DNA from 4 places in the Streptomyces sp. BHT-5-2 genome. Region 2 is predicted to be linked to each of the others. Evidence: riboswitches for the same ligand, from Rfam matches in the RefSeq annotation. Region 2 holds a riboswitch; each other region holds the start of a gene.
What was found. Region 2 has a riboswitch for cobalamin ahead of K2224_RS27615 (HoxN/HupN/NixA family nickel/cobalt transporter). Riboswitches for the same ligand answer to the same signal wherever they lie in the genome.
Positions count from the first base shown of each region.

Region 1: it holds a riboswitch for cobalamin, as region 2 does, so the genes downstream of both, metE (5-methyltetrahydropteroyltriglutamate--homocysteine S-methyltransferase) here and K2224_RS27615 (HoxN/HupN/NixA family nickel/cobalt transporter) in region 2, are expected to answer to the same signal.
Region 3: it holds a riboswitch for cobalamin, as region 2 does, so the genes downstream of both, cobN (cobaltochelatase subunit CobN) here and K2224_RS27615 (HoxN/HupN/NixA family nickel/cobalt transporter) in region 2, are expected to answer to the same signal.
Region 4: it holds a riboswitch for cobalamin, as region 2 does, so the genes downstream of both, K2224_RS25115 (cobalamin biosynthesis protein) here and K2224_RS27615 (HoxN/HupN/NixA family nickel/cobalt transporter) in region 2, are expected to answer to the same signal.

Region 1 is NZ_CP081496.1:4,195,516-4,200,672, forward strand. It holds gene K2224_RS18600 (sensor histidine kinase KdpD) at 1-321, shown strand, start outside; gene K2224_RS18605 (aminoglycoside phosphotransferase family protein) at 362-1,288, opposite strand; cobalamin riboswitch at 1,401-1,621, shown strand; gene metE (5-methyltetrahydropteroyltriglutamate--homocysteine S-methyltransferase) at 1,785-4,112, shown strand; gene K2224_RS18615 (sulfite exporter TauE/SafE family protein) at 4,198-5,001, opposite strand; gene K2224_RS18620 (helix-turn-helix domain-containing protein) at 5,087-5,157, shown strand, end outside.
Region 2 is NZ_CP081496.1:6,235,103-6,240,259, forward strand. It holds gene K2224_RS27605 (MarR family winged helix-turn-helix transcriptional regulator) at 1-477, shown strand, start outside; gene K2224_RS27610 (alpha/beta fold hydrolase) at 474-1,322, shown strand; cobalamin riboswitch at 1,393-1,606, shown strand; gene K2224_RS27615 (HoxN/HupN/NixA family nickel/cobalt transporter) at 1,637-2,908, shown strand; gene K2224_RS27620 (VOC family protein) at 3,046-3,546, opposite strand; gene K2224_RS27625 (restriction endonuclease) at 3,863-4,798, opposite strand.
Region 3 is NZ_CP081496.1:1,359,557-1,364,713, reverse strand. It holds gene K2224_RS05950 (precorrin-8X methylmutase) at 1-11, opposite strand, end outside; gene cobG (precorrin-3B synthase) at 8-1,477, opposite strand; cobalamin riboswitch at 1,562-1,714, shown strand; gene cobN (cobaltochelatase subunit CobN) at 1,747-5,157, shown strand, end outside.
Region 4 is NZ_CP081496.1:5,661,434-5,666,590, forward strand. It holds gene K2224_RS25100 (class II aldolase/adducin family protein) at 1-657, opposite strand, end outside; gene K2224_RS25105 (inorganic phosphate transporter) at 1,181-2,446, shown strand; gene K2224_RS25110 (hypothetical protein) at 2,485-2,718, shown strand; cobalamin riboswitch at 2,942-3,078, shown strand; gene K2224_RS25115 (cobalamin biosynthesis protein) at 3,208-4,173, shown strand; gene K2224_RS25120 (cobyric acid synthase) at 4,170-5,157, shown strand, end outside.

The DNA.
Region 1 (5,157 bases), 2.0 Mb from region 2:
ATGTCCCGGGTGCTGGCCAATCTGCTGGTCAACGCCATCCGCCGGACCCCCGCCGACGGCACCGTCGCGGTCTCCGCCCGTCGGCAGGACACCGGTGTGGTGCTGTCCGTCACCGACGGGTGCGGCGGGATCCCGACGGCGGACCTGCCCCGGGTCTTCGACACCGGTTGGCGCGGCACCGACGCCCGGACCCCGCCCGCCGGTGCGGGCCTGGGCCTGGCCATCGTCCGCGGCATCGTCGAGGCCCATCAGGGCCGCGCGGCGGTGCGCAACGTGCCTGGCGGTTGCCGCTTCGAGGTCCATCTGCCGGCGGCGGGCTGAGCCGCACGGGCCAGGCATCCGCCGGCCGCCCGGATCCGGCTCAGTCGGGGACGGCCAGTTCCTCCCGCAGCCCTTCCAGCGCCGTGTGGTCGTCGTCGTTGCCCAGGTGGGGCGCGGCGAACCAGTCGGTGTACGCGGAGATCTCGGACAGTCGCCAGTCGAGGGCGAACAACTCCAGCAGCGCCGGATCGTGCGGCACCTCCGCGCCGGCGGCGAGCAGATCCCCGTAGTCCCGCTCGCGCGGGGCGAGGGCCAGCGATTCCCAGTCGACCAGACGCAGCCCGAAGGGGCCGACGAGTTGGTTGGCGTGGTGCGGCTCACCGTGCGTCGGCACCCAACGGTCGCGGTGGGCGAGCGCACTCCCGGCCAGTTGGTGGTAACGCGCCGTCCAGTGCCGGACGGCGTCGACGCGGGCGGCGATCGCGTGCCGTGCCTCCTCCCCCAGCGGGCCGGTCGTCCAGGGCCGGGCGGTGCGGGCCCGCACCTCGTCGGCGAACGCGGGGCCGACCTGCGGGGCCCAGGCAGGCAGGCCGTTCGGCGGCTCGGTGCCGTGCAACGCGGCCAGTGCGGCGGTGACTTCGCCGAGGTGGGCGGGCTCGCGGGCCTCCGCTTCGGTCGGCGTGCGCCCGGCCAGCCACGGCGTCACGCTCAGGGCGCCGTCCGCGACGGCGACGGTGAACCGGCCGGATCGTCGCGGCAGCGGTGCGCACACCGCCGCCAGTCCGCCGGCGGCCAGCGCGGCGGCCCCCGCATAGGCCGCTTCCAGCGATGCCGCGGTGTGCCGGGGCGCCAACTGGTCCAGGGTGACGAACAGGGTCGTGCCACCGCCGGAGATCCGCCAGTGATGGGCACCGAATCCCCAGGGCAGATAGCCGGCCTCGGTGACCTTCGCGTTCTCGGGCAGCCAGTGTGCGGCGACCGTGTCCGCGATGACGTCGTCACTGGGAAAGGGCGGTCGGGAGCGCATGGGAATCGACCCAACCACACTGCCTCGTCCCGGGCACCCGGATTTCCCGCCGTCGGCCGCCGGGCTCCTCCGGATCGTGGACTCGACGCCCCATCGGGCTCCCGCACCCTCTAAGGTGATCAGTGCAGCTGGTTCGCCCCGTCCGCCAGACGGGAGCGTCGTAAGAGGGAACCCGGTGGGAATCCGGGACTGCCCCGCAGCGGTGAGCGGGAACGACCGCCGTCATACGCACTGGACCCGAGGTACGGGGTCCGGGAAGCGACGGCCAGTAGGTGTCCTCATAGGAGGACGTGCCCGCGAGTCCGAAGACCTGCCAACTGCCCGTGCGCGAACGATTCGTGCGCGGACATCCCGGTGACCTCGAGGGCGGGTCGGCGTTCATACCAGGCGGACGATCGTGCCGTGTCGCGCACGCCCACACCGCCCGGTGCGTCGCCCTTCGCGCTCTCGTCCCGTCCCCGGGATCTCAGGGATCCATCTCGCGAAGGAGATCTCCGTGACCACCAAGTCCGCAGTCGCGGCAGCACGGGCCACCGTGTACGGCTACCCCCGGCAGGGCCGGCGCCGGGAACTCAAGAAGGCCGTCGAGGGCTACTGGAAGGGCCGCGTCACCGCGGACGCCCTCCGCGCCACGGCCGTCGAACTGCGCCGCACCAACTGGCGGCAGCTCGCCGAGGCCGGCATCCACGAGGTGCCGACCGGTGACTTCTCGTACTACGACCACGTCCTGGACACCACCGTCATGGTGGGCGCGATCCCCGCCCGGCACCGCGCCGCCGTGGCGGCCGACGCCCTGGAGGGCTACTTCGCCATGGCGCGCGGCACGCAGGACGTGGCGCCCCTGGAGATGACCAAGTGGTTCGACACCAACTACCACTACCTGGTGCCGGAGCTGGGCCCGGACACCGTGTTCACGGCCGACCCGACCAAGCAGGTCGCGGAGCTGGCCGAGGCGCTCGCGCTCGGCCTCACCGCGCGGCCCGTGCTCGTCGGCCCGGTCACCTACCTCCTGCTCGCCAAGCCCGCGCCGGGCGTGCCCGCGGACTTCGACCCGCTGACCCTGCTGGACCGGCTGCTGCCGGTGTACGCCGAGGTCCTCGCCGATCTGCGCGCGGCCGGCGCCGAGTGGGTGCAGCTCGACGAACCGGCCCTCGTGCAGGACCGCGCGCCCGCCGAACTGAACGCCGCCGAGCGCGCCTACCGCGACCTCGGTGCCCTCCCCAACCGCCCGAAGCTGCTGGTCGCCTCGTACTTCGACCGGCTCGGCGCGGCGCTTCCGGTGCTGGCCAAGGCCCCCGTGGACGGGCTTGCGCTGGACTTCACCGGGGCCGCCGGCGCCAACCTGGACGACCTCGCCGCCGTCGGCGGACTGCCCGGCAAGCGGCTGGTCGCGGGAGTGGTCAACGGCCGCAACATCTGGGTCAACGACCTGGAGAAGTCGCTGTCCACCCTGGGCACTTTGCTCGGCCTGGCCGACCGGGTCGATGTGTCCGCCTCCTGCTCGCTGCTCCATGTGCCGCTGGACGCGGCGGCCGAGCGGGAGATCCAGCCGCAGATCCTGCGCTGGCTGGCCTTCGCGAAGCAGAAGACCGCGGAGGCGGTCACCCTCGCCCGGGGCCTCGCCCAGGGCACCGACACGATCGCCGCCGAACTGGCCGCCAACCGGGCCGACCTGGCCTCCCGCGCGGCCTCGCCGATCACCCACGACCCGGCCGTACGGGCCCGTGCCGCCGCCGTCACGGAGGCCGACGCCCGCCGCCCCCAGCCCTATGCCGAGCGGGCCGCCGCGCAGCGCGCGCACCTGGGCCTGCCGCTGCTGCCGACCACCACCATCGGCTCCTTCCCGCAGACCGACGAGCTGCGGGCCGCGCGGGCCGATCTGCGCGCGGGCCGGATCGACCCGGCGGGCTACGAGGCGCGCATCAGGGCCGAGATCCAGGCGGTGATCTCGTTCCAGGAGAAGGCCGGCCTGGATGTGCTGGTGCACGGCGAGCCCGAACGCAACGACATGGTCCAGTACTTCGCCGAGCAGCTGACCGGCTACCTGGCCACCCGGCACGGCTGGGTGCAGTCCTACGGCACCCGCTACGTCCGCCCGCCGATCCTGGCCGGTGACATCTCCCGCCCGGAGCCGATGACGGTGCGCTGGACGGCGTACGCCCAGTCCCTGACCGGCCGGCCCGTCAAGGGCATGCTCACCGGCCCGGTGACCATGCTCGCCTGGTCCTTCGTCCGCGACGACCAGCCGCTCGGCGACACCGCCCGCCAGGTGGCCCTCGCCCTGCGCGACGAGGTGAACGACCTGGAGGCGGCGGGCACTTCGGTGATCCAGGTGGACGAGCCGGCGCTGCGGGAGACCCTGCCGCTGCGCGCCGCCGACCACCGGGCCTACCTGGCGTGGGCGACGGAGGCGTTCCGGCTGACCACCGGTGGCGTCCGGCCGGGCACCCAGATCCACACCCATATGTGCTATGCCGAGTTCGGTGACATCGTCCAGGCGATCGACGACCTCGACGCCGACGTCATCAGCCTGGAGGCCGCCCGCTCGCACATGCAGGTGGCGCGCGAACTGGCCGCGCACGGCTATCCGCGCGAGGCCGGGCCGGGCGTGTACGACATCCACTCCCCGCGCGTCCCGGGCACGGAGGAGGCCGCGTCCCTGCTCCGCAAGGGGCTTGCGGCCATCCCCGCCGAGCGGCTGTGGGTCAACCCGGACTGCGGTCTGAAGACCCGTGACTGGCCGGAGACCCGCGCCTCCCTGGAGAACCTGGTCGCCGCCGCCCGCACGGTCCGCGCGGAGATCGAAGTGCCCTCGGCCTCCTGACACATCGACGGTGAGGGCCGGGGCAGGGGGACCGCCCCCTGCCCCGGCCGTCCCGACGACGAGACCGGGCGCGCCCTGGCCGTGCCTAACCCGACAGCAGCATCGCCACCGCCACCAGGGCGAGCAGGCCGACATACACCTGGGCGTAGAGGCGGTCCGGGATGCGCGGCGGGCGCCGGCGCAGTACGGCGATGACCGGCAGGGCGCCCACGAGCAGCGCCGCGGCGGCGCCGATGTCGACGAGGCCGACCAGGTGCACCTGGGCGGCGTCGGCCGGCGGGAGCACGGCGGCGCCCAGGGAAACCGCGGTGGCCGGCAGGGCGATGGCCACGGTGAGCGGGTTGGCCAGGGCCGTAGCCACCCGCATCGGGTGCCCGGCTCGCCGTACCGCGGGTACCGTCATGACGCTGCCGCCCACACCGAGGAAGGCCGCGATCGCGCCGATGGGCGCGCCCAACAGGGCCGGTATCGGCCGTGGTGCGGTGGCGCTCGTCGCGACGGGTACGCGCGGGCGCAGGAAGCCGGGCCGCAGCAGCAGATCGACGATGGTCAGCGCCACGTATCCGACGAACGCCCAGCGGACCAGGGCGGCCGGGGCAAGTCGGGTGGCCAGGGCGCCCGTTGCGGCGCCGGCCGCCAGCAGGAGGAGCAGTGCGCCGCTGCCGCGCAGGGCGGCCAGTACCCGGCGTGGTGTGACGGCCGTGGCGAAGCCCGCGTTCACCACCATCACCAGGGCCGAGGTGGCGGTCGCCACCCGCATCGCGTCCGCGCCGAGCACGGCGTCCGCCCACACCACCACCGGGACCGCGACGAACCCGCCGCCGAACCCGAACACCACGGTCGTCACGCCGGTGACGAGCCCGATTCCTATCAATGCCAAAACGTCCACGGGACCACCCCACCAGTTGCGGCGACCGTCCCGCATTCGAAGATCGGCACCGTTTCTTCGCAACTCGGCCAGTACAGTGACCGGAGTGAGGAACATCGCTCTGGACTCCGTCGACCACGTCGACCGGGCGGTCCTGCCGATCGGCACCGACTACCC
Region 2 (5,157 bases):
CTCGACGCGCTGCGCGCCCACGGGCCACGCACCGTCCCGCAGTTGGCGCGCTCACTGGGCCTGGACCGACAGCCGGTGCAGCGCTGGGTGAATCACGCGGCGGAGCTGGGTCTGGTCGTGACGGCCCCCAATCCCGCGCACCGCCGCTCGTCCCTGATCCGGCTCACCGACGAGGGCACGGAGGTGATGCGCGGGATACAGGACGCCGAGGCGGCGGAACTCCGCCGCGGGCTGACCGACCTGTCGACCGGTGAGGTCCGCACGGCGCTGCGGGTCCTGGACCGGCTCGGCGAGGAATTCCGGCACTTGGCGGACGGCTCGCGCGTTCCCCCGGAGGAAAGCGGCAATCCCGAAAAGCAGGATGCCACCGCCCTGGACGCCACACAGGCCGCGATATCGCCCGCAACCGGGCACCGACCAGCGGCGCCCGCCCACCCGACCGACCGCCCGACGCCCACAGAAGGTCCCGCAGAATGACCCACGAGTTCCAGGCATGGTCCGAGATCGACAACGGCACCGTACCGATCGACGACGGCGAGCTGTTCTACGAGACGGCCGGCTCGGGGCCCGCGGTGGTACTGCTGCACGGCGGAATGCTCGACCAGCACATGTGGGACGAGCAGTTCGCCTGGCTGGTCAACTCCGGCCTGCGGGTGGTCCGCTACGACTCCCGCGGCCACGGCCTCTCCTCCACGGTGACCGGCGACTGGGCCAACCACGACGATCTGGTGGCCCTGCTGGACGCGCTCGACATACCCCGGGCCGTCCTCGTCGGCCTCTCGCACGGCTCCCGGATCGCGCTGGACGCCGCGCTCGCCCACCCGTCCCGGGTGTCCGCCCTCTTCCTGGCCGCGCCCGGGCTCAGCGGCCGCACCTTCACCGACCCCTTCATCCTGGAGCACATCCGGGAGCAGGTCGCCGCGATCGGCGAGGCGGACGGCGCGGAGCGCTATGTGGAGCACTTCCTGCGGATGTGGGTGGACGGGCCGTATCGCGCGCCGGCCGCCATGCACCCGGGCTTCCGGGAGCGGATGCGCGCCTCCGCGTCCGCCAATGTCGAGGTGCACGCCGACGGCCTGGGGGCCGGTATGCCGCTGGAGGTCGGCGCCGCGGACCGCCTGGGCGAGATACGGGTGCCCACCGCCGTCCTCGACGGCGACCTCGACTCCACCGACATTTCGGCCAACGCGCACGCCATAGCGCTACAGGTCCCGGGCGCCCGCCGCATACGCGTCCCGGCCGCCGGTCACATGGTCAACCTCGAGAACACCCCGCGCTTCGACCAGGAACTGCACGCCTTCCTGTCGTCCCTGGAGCTCTGAACTCGGCCCGCCCCCGCTCCGGTCGGCCGCCCGGGGCGGGGCCGTCATGGCCGGTTCCCGGCCATGACGGCTACAGTGACCGGGCCGTGGTGTTCGGGAAGACCGGTGCAGGACCTTCGTGTCCCAGGCCGGCGCGGCCCTCGCCACTGTGATCGGGGAGTTTCCGCCCCCGTGTGCGCGCCCCGTGCGCGTACGGCGCCACTGACCGCAGCCTGCGGCCGGGAAGGCGGGGCGGACGCGGATACCCGTAAGCCAGGAGACCGGCCACGGCATCTCACGAAGTGATCCACGAGGTGCTGGAGCGTGATGGCCGCATGGCCCTGTCCACTGACACGCAGGACAATTCCCCTTCCCCCCACAACACCCCCACCCCCCGCCTCGGCATACCCGGACCCCCGGGATCGTTCCGCTGGCAACGCCGCGACACCGTCCGCACCGCCGGCCTGATGGCCGTGATCGCCGCGCTGCACATCGTCGCCTTCGGTGTGCTCTTCCTCCTGGTCGTGCCGGGCCACTACACGGTCGGCAGCCAGGTGTTCGGCGCCGGGCTCGGCATCACCGCATACACCCTGGGCATGCGGCACGCCTTCGACGCCGACCACATCGCGGCGATCGACAACACCACCCGCAAGCTGATGGCCGACGGCAAACGGCCGGTCTCGGTGGGCTTCTGGTTCGCCCTCGGCCACTCCAGCGTGGTCGTCGTGATGGCCGCGCTGGTGTCGGGCGGCGCCCAGCTCGCCGGCGCGCTGATGGACGACAACTCCCGTACGCACCAGACGCTCGGCGTGGTCGGCACGACCGTCTCCGGCACCTTCCTCTACCTCATCGCCGCCCTCAACCTGATCGCCCTGGTGGGCATCCTGAAGGTCTTCCGGGCGATGCGGTCGGGCGCGTACGACGAGCAGGAGCTGGAACAGCACCTGGATTCCCGGGGCTTCATGAACCGGATTCTCGGCCGCCTCACCAAGTCCATCAGCCGCCCGGGGCAGATGTTCCCGCTCGGCTTCCTCTTCGGCATCGGCTTCGACACCGCGACCGAGGTGACGCTGATGGTGATGGCGGGCAGCGGCGCCGCGGCGGGCCTGCCCTGGTACGCGATCGTGTGCCTGCCGCTGCTGTTCGCCGCCGGGATGAGCCTGTTCGACACCCTCGACGGCACGTTCATGAACTTCGCGTACCAGTGGGCGTTCGCCAACCCGGTGCGCAAGGTCTACTACAACCTCACCATCACCGGCCTGTCGATCGCGGTCGCGTTCCTCGTCGGCACCATCGAGCTGGTGACCGTCCTGCACGACAAGCTCGGCCTCGACGACCCGCTGACCTCGGGGATCTCCGCCCTCGACCTGGACAACGTGGGCTTCGTCATCGTCGGCCTGTTCGTCGTGGTGTGGGCCGCGGCACTGGCGTACTGGCGCTTCGGCGGCGTCGAAAAACGCTGGGCCACCCGCACATCAACCACCGAGCCTGCCGAGCCCACCCCGACTACCGAGCCCACCGAGGTCGCCCAGGTCGCCAAGACCACCCAAGCCACCGAGCCCACCACCCCAACCCCGCGCACCGACGAACCCGACACCACCCCATAGCCGCCCCCACCCACCGAATCGCGGCCCGCCCCTCCATCGAAGGGACGGGCCGCACCGCCTCATCCGCACCACATTCCGCGACCCGCGCCTGCCGCTGCCTGCCATCCGTGACGTTGAGACGCCCGCCGCCCGACTCCTCAGGTGGCCGATCCGGCCGCCGCGCCCGTCAACAGATCCGGGCCCCAGCGCTCCATCGCCGCCGCCAGATCGAGCGGCCGAAGCCGGTCCGCCACATCCGGTCCCGGCCAGTCCTCCCGCGGCACCCGCCACATCACCTCGAACTCGTTGCCGTCCGGGTCCCGGGCGTAGAGCGACTTGGAGACCAGGTGATCGCTGGTGCCCACCAGCGCATCCCGCTCCCGCAACTGCGCCGCGATCGCCGCCAGATCGCCCAGCGTCCCGACCTCCCAGGCCAGGTGGTACAGCCCGATCCGGCCGCGCTCCGGCCCGGGCGCGTCCGGCCCCACCGCGAACAGCCCCAGATCGTGGTCGTTGTGCGAACCGGGCGCGCTCAGGAAGGCCGCCCGCCCCGGAATCTCCACGTCGACCGTGAACCCCAGCACCTCGGTGTAGAACGCCACCGACCGCGCCACCTCACGGATGTACAGCACCGCATGATTGAGCCGCCGAACAGACATCAACCCTCCATCTCCCATCGCGCCGGCCACCACCCACCGCCGACGAACCACCCATCAATTTACTTGAACATTCAAGTCTCCCTCAAGCCTACCCGCCCCCCACCACACACCAAACCCCCCAAATCGCCCTTACTCGCCCGCTTCCAGCCACCCGCGACGCAAGCCGGAGGGTCTGTCCCGCCTCGCGACCGCCCCTCCGGACCGCCGCAGCCCCATACACCCAAGGCCGCCTTACTTCATTTCGTTTTCCGGTGACCCAAAACACAGAAAAGACGCAGACAGCAGAGAATCGAGGGAGTGCGGAGCATTGACCCGACTATGGGAGAACATTCGGATCGGAGCATATATAGCCGCTACCCTCTGGCCATATGGCTACCCCTCCTTGGCTTTCCGTGAGCGCCAAGAGATCGGCGCGCGGCTTCGAAGGAAGCAATATGGCGCGCGTCGAGTGATCGACGAAGCGCCCGTAGTCCGCCAGCTGCCCTATCGCCATCCGAACGTTCTCCCGCGTCACGCTCCCCTTCGCCTCGATGAGCAGCGCAAGCCCCCCGCAATAGAGGTCGGTGAACAATGGCCGGGACTCCCCCGGAGGAAAGACCCGATGACGGTGCGACTCGAACCCCTTGCTGGTCAGCCAGTCCGCAAACCCCCGCACGAGACGACCTTCCGCGCGCTCGGCTACATACGCTTCACGGTTCGGGTTAACGAAAGTCCGCTCCGTCTCACTCCGTTCGATCGGGAGTTTGTCGACTTTATTGGGCCCACTGTCCAACAAGCGTCCTAGCCGAGTGGCTGGGCTCTGCGGACTGGCATCCACTGGCTTCAGCCGGAAAACGATGACCTTGCGGAGGGGGCCACCGTTCGTCTCTGGGGCATCCGCCTCGCACCAAGGCTCTTCCTGGTCTATAACGAATTCGCCGCGGTAGGTGACCGTACCCCTCGCACCCTGGAAAACCCGGAGCGCACGCCCTTCTTCCCGATGATTGACTATGGCTGCATTGCCGGAGACCATCTTTTGGTCCCCCTTCTGCCCCTCGCCGCTGTAGTGGAAGCGGCCGTCCGGCATCCAGTCGTCGTAGTACCCGTGCTTCTCGCCGGCCACGGGGTCCGTGAAGATGAAGACGTTGGGCGTCTTGGCGGACGGCCCGATGCCCCCCTGAGTCCGCCCACCAAACCTGGCGTGCAGCGCCTTACGCTGGATCGTTTCCCCAGGATTGAGGTCCCAACTCGCCGAAGCCTCAGTGCTCACCACGTAACTCTCCCCACTCGTCCGCTTGTTAGCGGATCGCAAGATCCCATGGCGCCGGTCGCCACGCAATCAGCTATCCAGCGTCGACGCCCGTCCGCTCGGTCAACTGGAGCTCCTCGCAGGGGACTCACACCCCGTGGCTTCGATTTGCACGATCAGCGAGGACCTTCACCCCCCTTCCAATCACAGTTCGCATGCAACTGATGCCGGGCCGTAGTTGACCATCGGTTGCTCGCAGGCTTACGTGGTGGTTCAGGAGGAATTCGAGAGGCAGGCTGGGGAGCCAGCCCGCGCGTATGGCCTTGGCCGTGGCCACGGGAAGGCCATCTCGGACGGAAAGCATGACAAAGGCCCAGGTTCCC
Region 3 (5,157 bases), 4.9 Mb from region 2:
AACGCGGTCACTGGGGCCTCGGGGTGGTGGGTTGAGGGGTGGAAGGAGAAGGAGAGGGGCAGAACGGCGGAGCGCCGGGCGGTGTTTCACGTGAAACGGTGCCCGGCCGGGGTGTTTCACGTGAAACTGGCGCTCGTAGCAGGGAGTTGGGGCCCACGACGGTGGCGCGATAGCCCTCGGGCGTCGCCAGCACATCGACCCAGGCGCCGTGCGGATGACCGCAACGCCGTTCGCAGCCCGACCAGTGGACGGGCAGTCCGGCGGGCACTTGGGAGGCGTCTGCCGGGACCGGTCGGCCCACGGCGAGCGAGGCCGCCGCATCGCTCCGCACGTCCCTGCGGGACTTGGCACAGCCGGGCAGGCCCGTGCAGGCGGTGACCCGGCGCCAGGGGGAGTCGGGGTCGGTGACCAGTCCGGCGGCGGCCAGATCGGTCAGCCTGCGGGCGGCCAGGGCGGTGGGCAGGCCGGGGACGACGATGCCGCGCCAGGGCGTGAGGCGCAGCGCACCGCGGCCGTCGTCGGCGGCGATCGAGGCCAGCAACCGCCACTGGGTCACGGACAGCCGGCCGAGCGGCGCCAGGGCCACGACGGCGCATCGCCCGTCGGACCCCTCGACCGCGCCCGGGGCGGTGGCATCGGCGTACGGAACGTCCGGTGCCGGGCCGGCGGAGTCCGCTTGCTCCGCGGCGATCCCCGCGGCCCGCAGCGCGCGCTCCACCTCCCGGGCGGTCAGCGGGCGTCCGGCGGGCAGTTCGCGGACCCGCCAGGCGCCGTTGCCGCCCTCCGCGGCGGCGGCCAGGAAGACCTCGGCGGCGGTCAGCGCCGCCCGCGGGACGTCGTCCGCCGCGATCCGCAGCACCGCCCGCTCGTCGCCGACCCGCAGCAACGCGCCGTACCCGGACGCGGCGCCCGGCGCGTACGCGGTGTCCGCCGGGGCCCGCCGGCCGGATTCTGCGAGCAAGGTCACATCGCCGCTCAGGCCCGCCACATCGCCCCGCCCGTCGTCGAGGACGAACAGGAAACGGCCCGAGAGCGCCGTCGCCGACTCGCTCGCGCACAGCAGCGCGTCCAGGCTCCGGGCCCACAACCGCACGTCGGAGGGGGTGTGCCGGTCCAGTCCGGCCAGCGGCGAGGCCAGCACATTGCGGATCCGCTCATGGCGGACGGACGGCAGCAGCCCGGCGTCGGCGAGCAGACCGGCGAGGGCCTGCCCGCAGCCGTCGGGCAGACCGCGCAGTTCGACGTTGCCGCGGGAGGTGAGCGAGAGGTGGCCGTCGCCGAGCCGGTCCGCGACGTCCGCCAGCGCGCGCGCCTGGCGCACCGTCAAGTCGCCGGCGGGAAGCCGCACTCGGGCCAGCTGCCCGTCGGCTGCGGAGTGCAGTCGCAGTGCTCCCGGGCAGGCGTCACCGCGGTCCCGAACCGGCGGTCCGGGCCGGTCGGGGCGGGGTGCGGGGGTGGGCGGCATGGCGGCGAGCATACCTACGTCGGTGGCGCCCGGAACCGGGGCGAGGGGGTCCGGCGGGACGGCTGCGGAGGCCCGCTCCCGCGGTCCGGCGGCAGCCCTTACTATGCAGGTCGGCGGGTCGGCTGACCCGCCGGACGCCAGCGACGGCGCCAAGGGAGGAAGCCCGGTGAGAATCCGGCGCGGTCCCGCCACTGTGAACCCGGCCACCACCGGGTGAGCCAGGAACTCCCGCCGTCCATACGACCACCCGGGGCGTGGACACCCCGAGGAAGGGCTGCGCCGTGATTCTGCTGCTGTCGACCTCCGACACCGACCTGCTCAGCGCACGTGCGGCCACCGGCCCCGTGCCGTACCGGCTCGCCAACCCCGCCCGCCTCGACGCCGCCGAACTCCCCGGCCTCCTGGAGGGCGCCGACCTCGTCGTCGTCCGCCTCCTCGGCGGTCTCCGTGCCTGGGAGGACGGCCTGGACGTGCTGCTGGCCGCGGACCAGCACCGCCCGGTCGTCGTGCTCACCGGCGAACAGGCCCCCGACGCCCAGCTCATGGAGGCGTCCACGGTCCCCGTCGGCATCGCCGCAGAGGCGCACGCCTACCTCGCGCACGGCGGCCCGGCCAACCTCTCCCAGCTGGCCCGCTTCCTCAGCGACACCGTCCTGCTCACCGGCCACGGCTTCGAACCGCCCGCGGCCGCGCCGTCCTGGGGCCCGCTGGAGCGCGCCGAGACGGAGGCGGCCGGCCCGACGGTGGCGGTGCTCTACTACCGCGCCCACCACATGAGCGGCAACACCCGCTTCGTCCACGACCTGTGCGACCAGATCGAGCGCGCCGGCGGCCGCCCGCTGCCGCGGTTCGTCGCCTCGCTGCGGTCCCCCGAGCCGGAGCTGATCGAGGAGCTGCGCGCGGCCGACGCCATCGTCACCACCGTCCTCGCCGCGGGCGGCACCAGGCCCGCCGAGGCGTCCGCGGGCGGCGACGACGAGTCCTGGGACGCGGGGGCACTGGCCGCCCTGGACGTGCCGATCCTCCAGGCGCTCTGCCTGACCGGGTCGCGCGCCGCGTGGGAGGAGAACGACGAGGGCCTCTCCCCGCTCGACGCCGCCTCGCAGATCGCCGTGCCGGAGTTCGACGGGCGGCTGATCACCGTGCCGTTCTCCTTCAAGGAGATCGACGAGGACGGCCTCCCGGTCTACGTCGCCGACGCCGAGCGGGCCGCCCGGGTCGCCGGGATCGCCGTCCGGCACGCCAGGCTGCGGCACATCCCGGCCGCCGAGAAGCGGCTGGCACTGGTGCTCTCCGCCTACCCCACCAAGCACTCCCGGATCGGCAACGCGGTCGGCCTGGACACCCCGGCCAGCGCCGTCGAACTACTGCGCCGCCTCCGCGCCGAGGGCTACGACTTCGGCGACGAGCCGGTGCCCGGCCTCGCGTCCGGCGACGGCGACGAGCTGATCTACGCCCTCATCGAGGCCGGCGGCCACGACCAGGAGTGGCTGACCGAGGAACAGCTGGCCCGCAACCCCGTCCGCATCCCCGCCGCCGACTACCGCCGCTGGTACGCCACGCTGCCGCAGGAGCTGCGCGAGTCCGTCGAGGAGCACTGGGGCCCGCCGCCCGGCGAGATGTTCGTCGACCGCAGTCGGAACCCCGAGGGCGACATCGTGCTGGCCGCCCTGCGCCGCGGCAATCTGCTGATCCTCATCCAGCCGCCGCGCGGCTTCGGCGAGAACCCGATCGCGATCTACCACGACCCCGATCTGCCGCCGTCCCACCACTACTTGGCGGCCTACCGCTGGATCGCCGCGCCCACCGCCGACGGCGGCTTCGGCGCCGACGCCATGGTCCACCTCGGCAAGCACGGCAACCTGGAGTGGCTGCCCGGCAAGAACGCCGGACTCTCCGCCGCCTGCGGCCCGGACGCGGCGCTCGGCGACCTCCCGCTCGTCTACCCGTTCCTGGTCAACGACCCGGGCGAGGGCACCCAGGCCAAGCGCCGGGTGCACGCCACCCTCGTCGACCACCTCGTCCCGCCGATGGCCCGCGCCGACTCCTACGGCGACATCGCGCGCCTGGAGCAGCTGCTCGACGAGTACGCCGCGATCTCCTCGATGGACCCGGCCAAGCTGCCCGCCATCCGCGCGCAGATCTGGACCCTCATCCAGGCCGCCAAGCTCGACCACGACCTGGGCCTGGAGGAGCGCCCCGACGACGACGGCTTCGACGACTTCCTGCTGCACGTCGACGGCTGGCTCTGCGAGGTCAAGGACGCGCAGATCCGTGACGGCCTGCACGTGCTGGGCGCCGCCCCGGCCGGCGAGGCCCGGGTCAACCTCGTCCTGGCCATCCTGCGCGCCCGGCAGATCTGGGGCGGCACCGCCGCACTGCCCGGACTCCGGGAGGCGCTCGGCCTGGACGAGTCCGCCGCCACCCGCACCGCCGCCGACGACGCCGAGGCCCTCGCCCGCGGCCTCGTCCAGGCCATGGAGGACGCGGACTGGGACCCCGCCGCCGCGGCCCGGGTCGCCGAGGGCCACCCGGCGGCGGTCGCCGACATCCTCGACTTCGCCGCCCGGGAGGTCGTCCCGCGGCTGGCCGCCACCACCGACGAACTCGACCACGCCCTGCACGCCCTGAACGGCGGCTTCGTCCCGGCCGGCCCGTCCGGCTCGCCGCTGCGCGGCCTGGTCAACGTCCTGCCGACCGGCCGCAACTTCTACTCCGTCGATCCCAAGGCCGTGCCGTCGCGGCTCGCCTGGGAGACCGGGCAGGCGCTCGCCGACTCGCTGCTCGACCGCTACCGCGACGACAACGGCGACTGGCCGGAGTCGGTGGGCCTGTCCCTGTGGGGCACCAGCGCGATGCGCACCTCCGGCGACGACGTCGCGGAGGCGCTGGCGCTGCTGGGCGTCCGCCCCGTCTGGGACGACGCCTCGCGCCGGGTGACCGGCCTGGAGGCCATCCCGCTCGACGAGCTGGGCCGCCCCCGCATCGATGTCACCCTGCGCATCAGCGGCTTCTTCCGCGACGCGTTCCCGCACGTCATCGGGCTGCTCGACGACGCGGTCCGGCTCGCCGCCGGCCTCGACGAGCCGGCCGAGCGCAACTTCGTCCGGGCCCACGCCCAGGCGGACCTCGCCGCGCACGGCGACGAACGCCGCGCCACCACCCGGATCTTCGGCTCCCGCCCCGGCACGTACGGCGCGGGCCTGCTCCAGCTCATCGACTCCCGCGACTGGCGTACCGACGCCGACCTCGCCGAGGTCTACACCGTCTGGGGCGGCTACGCCTACGGGCGCGGACTGGAGGGCCGCCCGGCCCGCGAGGAGATGGAGACGGCCTACAAGCGGATCGCGGTGGCCGCCAAGAACACCGACACCCGCGAACACGACATCGCCGACTCCGACGACTACTTCCAGTACCACGGCGGCATGGTCGCCACCGTCAAGGCGCTCAAGGGCAAGGCCCCCGAGGCGTACATCGGCGACTCGACCCGCCCCGAGACCGTCCGCACCAGGACGCTGGTGGAGGAGACCTCCCGGGTCTTCCGGGCCCGTGTGGTCAACCCCCGCTGGATCGAGGCGATGCGCCGCCACGGCTACAAGGGCGCATTTGAACTCGCGGCCACCGTGGACTACTTGTTCGGCTACGACGCCACGACCGGTGTCGTCGCCGACTGGATGTACGACAAGCTCGCC
Region 4 (5,157 bases), 570 kb from region 2:
GTCGCCGGGCTGGCCGTAGCCGCGCAGCCGTTCGCCGGCGGCGTCGAGCTGGGCGGGCGAGAGCAGGCCGGGGGTGTGGCCGGGCACGGCGGCGGCGAGGAGCCAGACCCGGCACATCCACTCCAGTTGGGCGGTGCGTTCCAGGGCCTGGGCGAGGCTGTCGCCGTAGGCGACGGTGCCGTGGTTCCGCAGCAGCGCGGCGGTGCGGTCGCGGAGCGCTTCGAGCATGTGGGCGGCGAGTTCGTCGCTGCCGTAGAGGGCGTAGGGGGCGACCCGCACGGGGCCGCCGAGTGCGGCGGTCATGTAGTGGACGGGCGGGAGTTCGGGGACGAGGGTGGAGACGGCGGTGGCGTGCGGGGCGTGGGTGTGCACGACGGCGGTGGCCGGGGTGTGGCGGTAGACGGCCAGGTGGAGCGGGAGTTCGCTGGTCGGGCGGAGTCTGCCGACGATCGGGCGGCCTTCGATGTCCACCCCGGTGAGGTCGGCGGGGCCCAGCCGGTCGTAGGGGATGCCGCTGGGGGTGACGAGGATCAGGTCCCTGACGCGGACCGAGACGTTGCCCGAGGTGCCGACGACGAGGCCGTCGGCGGCGGTCCGGCGGGCGGTGGCGACCAGTTCGCGCCAGGCGTCGGCGAGGTGGTCGGGGTGCTCCTTCATGGTGTCCTCCGGTGCGACGCTGCGGGACGTGCGGAAAGGCACGAGGGCGGTGCACGACACCGTATGGGCGGGCCGGGGCACTGTACGCGCCGACACCGGAAGCCCGGTATCCGCCACGTGGGGATGTCCGGTCCACTGCGGGCGATTGGCCGGAGTTCGACCACCTTGCGCCGATCATCCGTTAACGTCGAGTGATCCGCACCTCCTCGCATGGCATCGCCAGGGGGGCACCCATGACCTGTGACCGCTCCGCCCGCCGCATACGGGCGTCCGGCGACGGGGTCCGGCGCGGAGCGGGCCGCGCGCGGTGATCTGCGCAACGGCCCGCCGACAGGACCGCTGGAACGGTACCCCGGCCCAGCACGAGGAAATTGCCGGCGGATGAGGCGGAAGTGGCGGTTGAGGCACCTCCGCGTGAACACTGCGGGGGTGTCATCGCGACGCCCGGCCCAGTTCACTTTCCGTTCACCCGCTGTCCGTACGTTCCCGACGACACTGACCATCGAACGGATTGCCTGGGTGAATGGAACACATCACGCTTCTCATCGGGATCGTGATCGTCACGGCCTTGGTGTTCGACTTTACGAACGGCTTCCACGACACGGCCAACGCAATGGCCACCACCATCTCCACCGGGGCTCTGCGTCCCAAGGTCGCGGTGGCGATGTCGGCGGGACTCAATCTCGTCGGGGCATTCCTCTCCGTGGAGGTGGCGAAGACCATCTCCGGCGGCATCATCGACGAAACCGCCGGCGTCAGACCTGAGGTGATCTTCGCCGGTCTGGTCGGCGCGATCATCTGGAACCTCCTGACCTGGCTCGCCGGTCTCCCCTCCAGCTCGTCCCACGCCCTCTTCGGTGGTCTGATCGGCGCGACCCTGGTGTCCGCGGGCGCCGACGGGGTGCACGGCCAGGCCGTGGTGATGAAGGTCCTGATCCCGGCGGTGGCCGCGCCGTTCGTCGCGGGGCTCGCCGCGATGGCGGCGACCCGGCTCACCTACCGGCTGACCCGCGGCCGCGCCGAGGAGGACACCGCCAAGGGCTACCGCGCCGGGCAGATCGCCTCGGCGGCGCTGGTCTCGCTGGCCCACGGCACCAACGACGCGCAGAAGACGATGGGCGTGATCACCCTCGCGCTGATCACCGGCGGGGTCGTCGCCCCGCACTCCGACCCGCCGCTGTGGGTGATCGCCTCCGCCGGCCTGGCCATCGCGCTCGGCACCTACCTGGGCGGCTGGCGGATCATCCGCACGATGGGCAAGGGCATCACCGACATCCGGCCGCCGCAGGGCTTCGCCGCCCAGACGGGCGCGGCGGCCACCATCCTGGCCTCCTCCCACCTCGGTTTCGCGCTCTCCACCACCCAGGTCTGCTCGGGCGCCGTGATGGGCTCCGGGCTGGGCCGCAAGGGCGGCGTGGTGCGCTGGTCCACAGCCGGACGGATGGTCGTGGCCTGGGGGCTGACGCTGCCGGCCGCCGGCCTGGTCTCCGCGGGGGCCGCGTTCCTCGCCGACCAGGGCACCTGGGGCGTGGCCGCGGTCGCCGTCCTGGCGCTGGCGATCTGCGGCGGCATCTGGGCGGCCTCCCGGCGCAAGCCGGTGGACCACACCAACGTCAACGAGGGTCCGGCGGCGGAGCCGGCCGGGGTCGTCACCACGGCGCTGCAGACCGTCTCCCCTCCCCCTGCGGGCCCGGTCGCCGCGGTGGCCACCGCCCCGGCAGCCGCCGACGCGGACGGCGCGGCCGTTGCCGCCCAGGCCCCCGCCCGGCCCGCGACGGCCACCTCCTGACCGCCGACCGCCCGTTCCAAAGGACCTAAGGACTACGAATGCACATCGACTGGGCAGCTCTCGGCCAGGTCTTCGGCGTCAGCCTCGCGGTGACGGTGGGGATCGTGGGCCTGTTCACCGTCGGGATCGTGGGGACCTCCCGCAAGCCGGCCGCGGACGGCCAGGGAGCGGCCACGGCACCGGCCGCCGGGGCACGCGCCGGGGCGCTGGCGGCCTTCGCGCTGTGCGCGGCGGCGGTGGGGTACGGGATCTATCTGATCGTCGCCGCCTGAGACCGGCGCCGGCGGATCCGGCGGTGGACGGGGCGTTCGGTGGGCGCGGCAGCAGCCGCGGCCGCCGGGCGCCCCGTCCGCGTGTCCGGCCGGGGGCCGGTGCGCCGGCGGCCGCCCTGTGGTCTTGGCCACAGGTCCGGCGGCGGGGCTGCGGAGCAGGTCAAGGGCGAGTTGACGGGCCTTCGCGGACCGTGGTGGACTGCCCGGGCCAATCGGCGACAGCAGAGGAAGTCCGGTGCGAATCCGGCGCGGTCCCGCCACTGTCACCGGGGAGCGCTCCTCCAGCGAGGGCCACGGTCCGTAGTACTCCGTACGGGCGGGAAGGCCGGGGGCGGCGCCGATCCGGGAGCCAGGAGACTCTGGTCGCCGTCGCGTCGAGCCAGGGCGAGGACCCTGAGTGAGGACATATCGCCATGCCCGGCTGCCCGTCGAGAGCCCCGATTCCCGCTGCCGCAGGACCCGTTCACGGACGGCCGGCGGCCTGATCCGATGCGCGGCGAACACGCGGGATATGCGTGCGGCGCGGCCCTCGGCTTCCTCGGTGACCTGATCGCGGCGGACCCGCGGCGCGGCCATCCGGTGGCCGCGTTCGGCCGGGCCGCGAGCGCCGTCGAACGCCGGCTGTGGCGCGACCACCGGGGCCACGGGGCGGTGCACACCGTGCTGTGCGCGGGCGGCGCGGCCGCCGGCGCCGCACTGCTGGAGCGCGCCCTGAGACACCGTCCGGGCGCCCGTACGGCGCTGACCGCGGCCGCGGTGTGGGCCGTACTGGGCGGCACCTCGCTGGGCCGGGAGGCGCGCGCCGTGGGCGGGGCGCTGGCCGTCGGCGATCTGGAGGTGGCGCGGGAGCGGCTGCCGCATCTGTGCGGGCGCGATCCGCAGGCGCTGGACGGGCCGCAGATGGCCCGCGCGGTGGTGGAGTCGGTCGCCGAGAACACCTCGGACGCCGTGGTGGGCGCCCTGGTGTGGGGCGCGCTGGGCGGGGTGCCCGGTCTGGTGGCGTTCCGCGCGGTCAACACCCTGGACGCGATGGTCGGTCACCGGTCGCCGCGCTACCGGCGGTTCGGCTGGGCGGCGGCCCGTCTCGACGACGTGGCCGGCTGGCCGGGCGCGCGGCTGACCGCGGCGCTGGCGGTGCTGGTGGGCCCGGACCGGCGCGGTGCGCTGCGGGCCTGGCGGGCGGACGGTGCGGCGCACCCGAGCCCCAACGCGGGCCCGGTGGAGGCGTCGTTCGCGGGCGCGCTGGGCGTCCGGCTGGGCGGCACCCTGGCGTACGGCGGGCGGGTGGAACACCGGCCGGTGCTCAACGGCGGGGCGCGGCCACCGGCGGTGGCCGACATCGAGCGGGCGGTGCGGCTGTCCCGGCGGGTGGGTCTGCTGGCGCTGGGCGTCACGGTGGCCGGCCGGCTGGCGGCGGGCGCGCTGCGGCGCGGGAACGGGAAGGGGACGCGGTGAGCGGGCAGGGGAAGGCGGCCGGGACGGCCGTGGGCGGCGGGCTGTTGGTGGCCGGGACGACATCCGACGCGGGCAAGAGCGTGGTGACCGCCGGCATCTGCCGCTGGCTGGTCCGGCAGGGCATCTCGGTGGCGCCCTTCAAGGCGCAGAACATGTCGCTGAACTCGTTCGTGACCCGGGAGGGCGCGGAGATCGGCCGGGCGCAGGCGATGCAGGCGGCCGCGGCGCGGATCGAGCCGACCGCCCTGATGAACCCGGTGCTGCTCAAGCCGGGCAGCGACCGCAGCAGCCAGGTGGTGCTGCTGGGGAAGCCGGTGGGCGAGCTGAGTGCGCGCGGCTACCACGCCGGCCGGCAGGAGCAGTTGCTGGGCACCGTGACGGACTGCCTGGCGGAGTTGCGCCGTACCCACGACGCGGTGATCTGCGAGGGCGCCGGCAGCCCGGCCGAGATCAACCTGCGGCGCACCGACATCGTCAACATGGGCATCGCCCGGGCGGCGCGGATCCCGGTCGTGGTGGTCGGCGACATCGACCGCGGCGGGGTCTTCGCGTCGTTCTTCGGCACCACCGCGCTGCTGTCGGCCGAGGACCAGGAGCTGGTCGCCGGCTACCTCGTCAACAAGTTCCGCGGCGATGTGACGCTGCTGGAACCGGGCCTTGCGATGCTGCGCGGGCTCACCGGGCGGGCCACGTACGGCGTCCTGCCGTACACGCACGGGCTGGGCATCGACGAGGAGGACGGACTGAGGGTGTCGCTGCGCGGCGCGGTCCGCGAGTCGGTGGTGGCGCCGCCGGCCGGCGAGGACGTCCTGCGCGTGGCGGTCTGCGCGGTGCCGCTGATGTCCAACTTCACCGACGTGGACGCGCTGGCGGCCGAACCGGGCGTGGTGGTGCGGTTCGTGGACCGGCCGGAGGAGCTGGCCGACGCGGACCTGGTGGTGCTGCCGGGGACCCGCGGCACGGTCCGCGCGCTGGCCTGGCTGC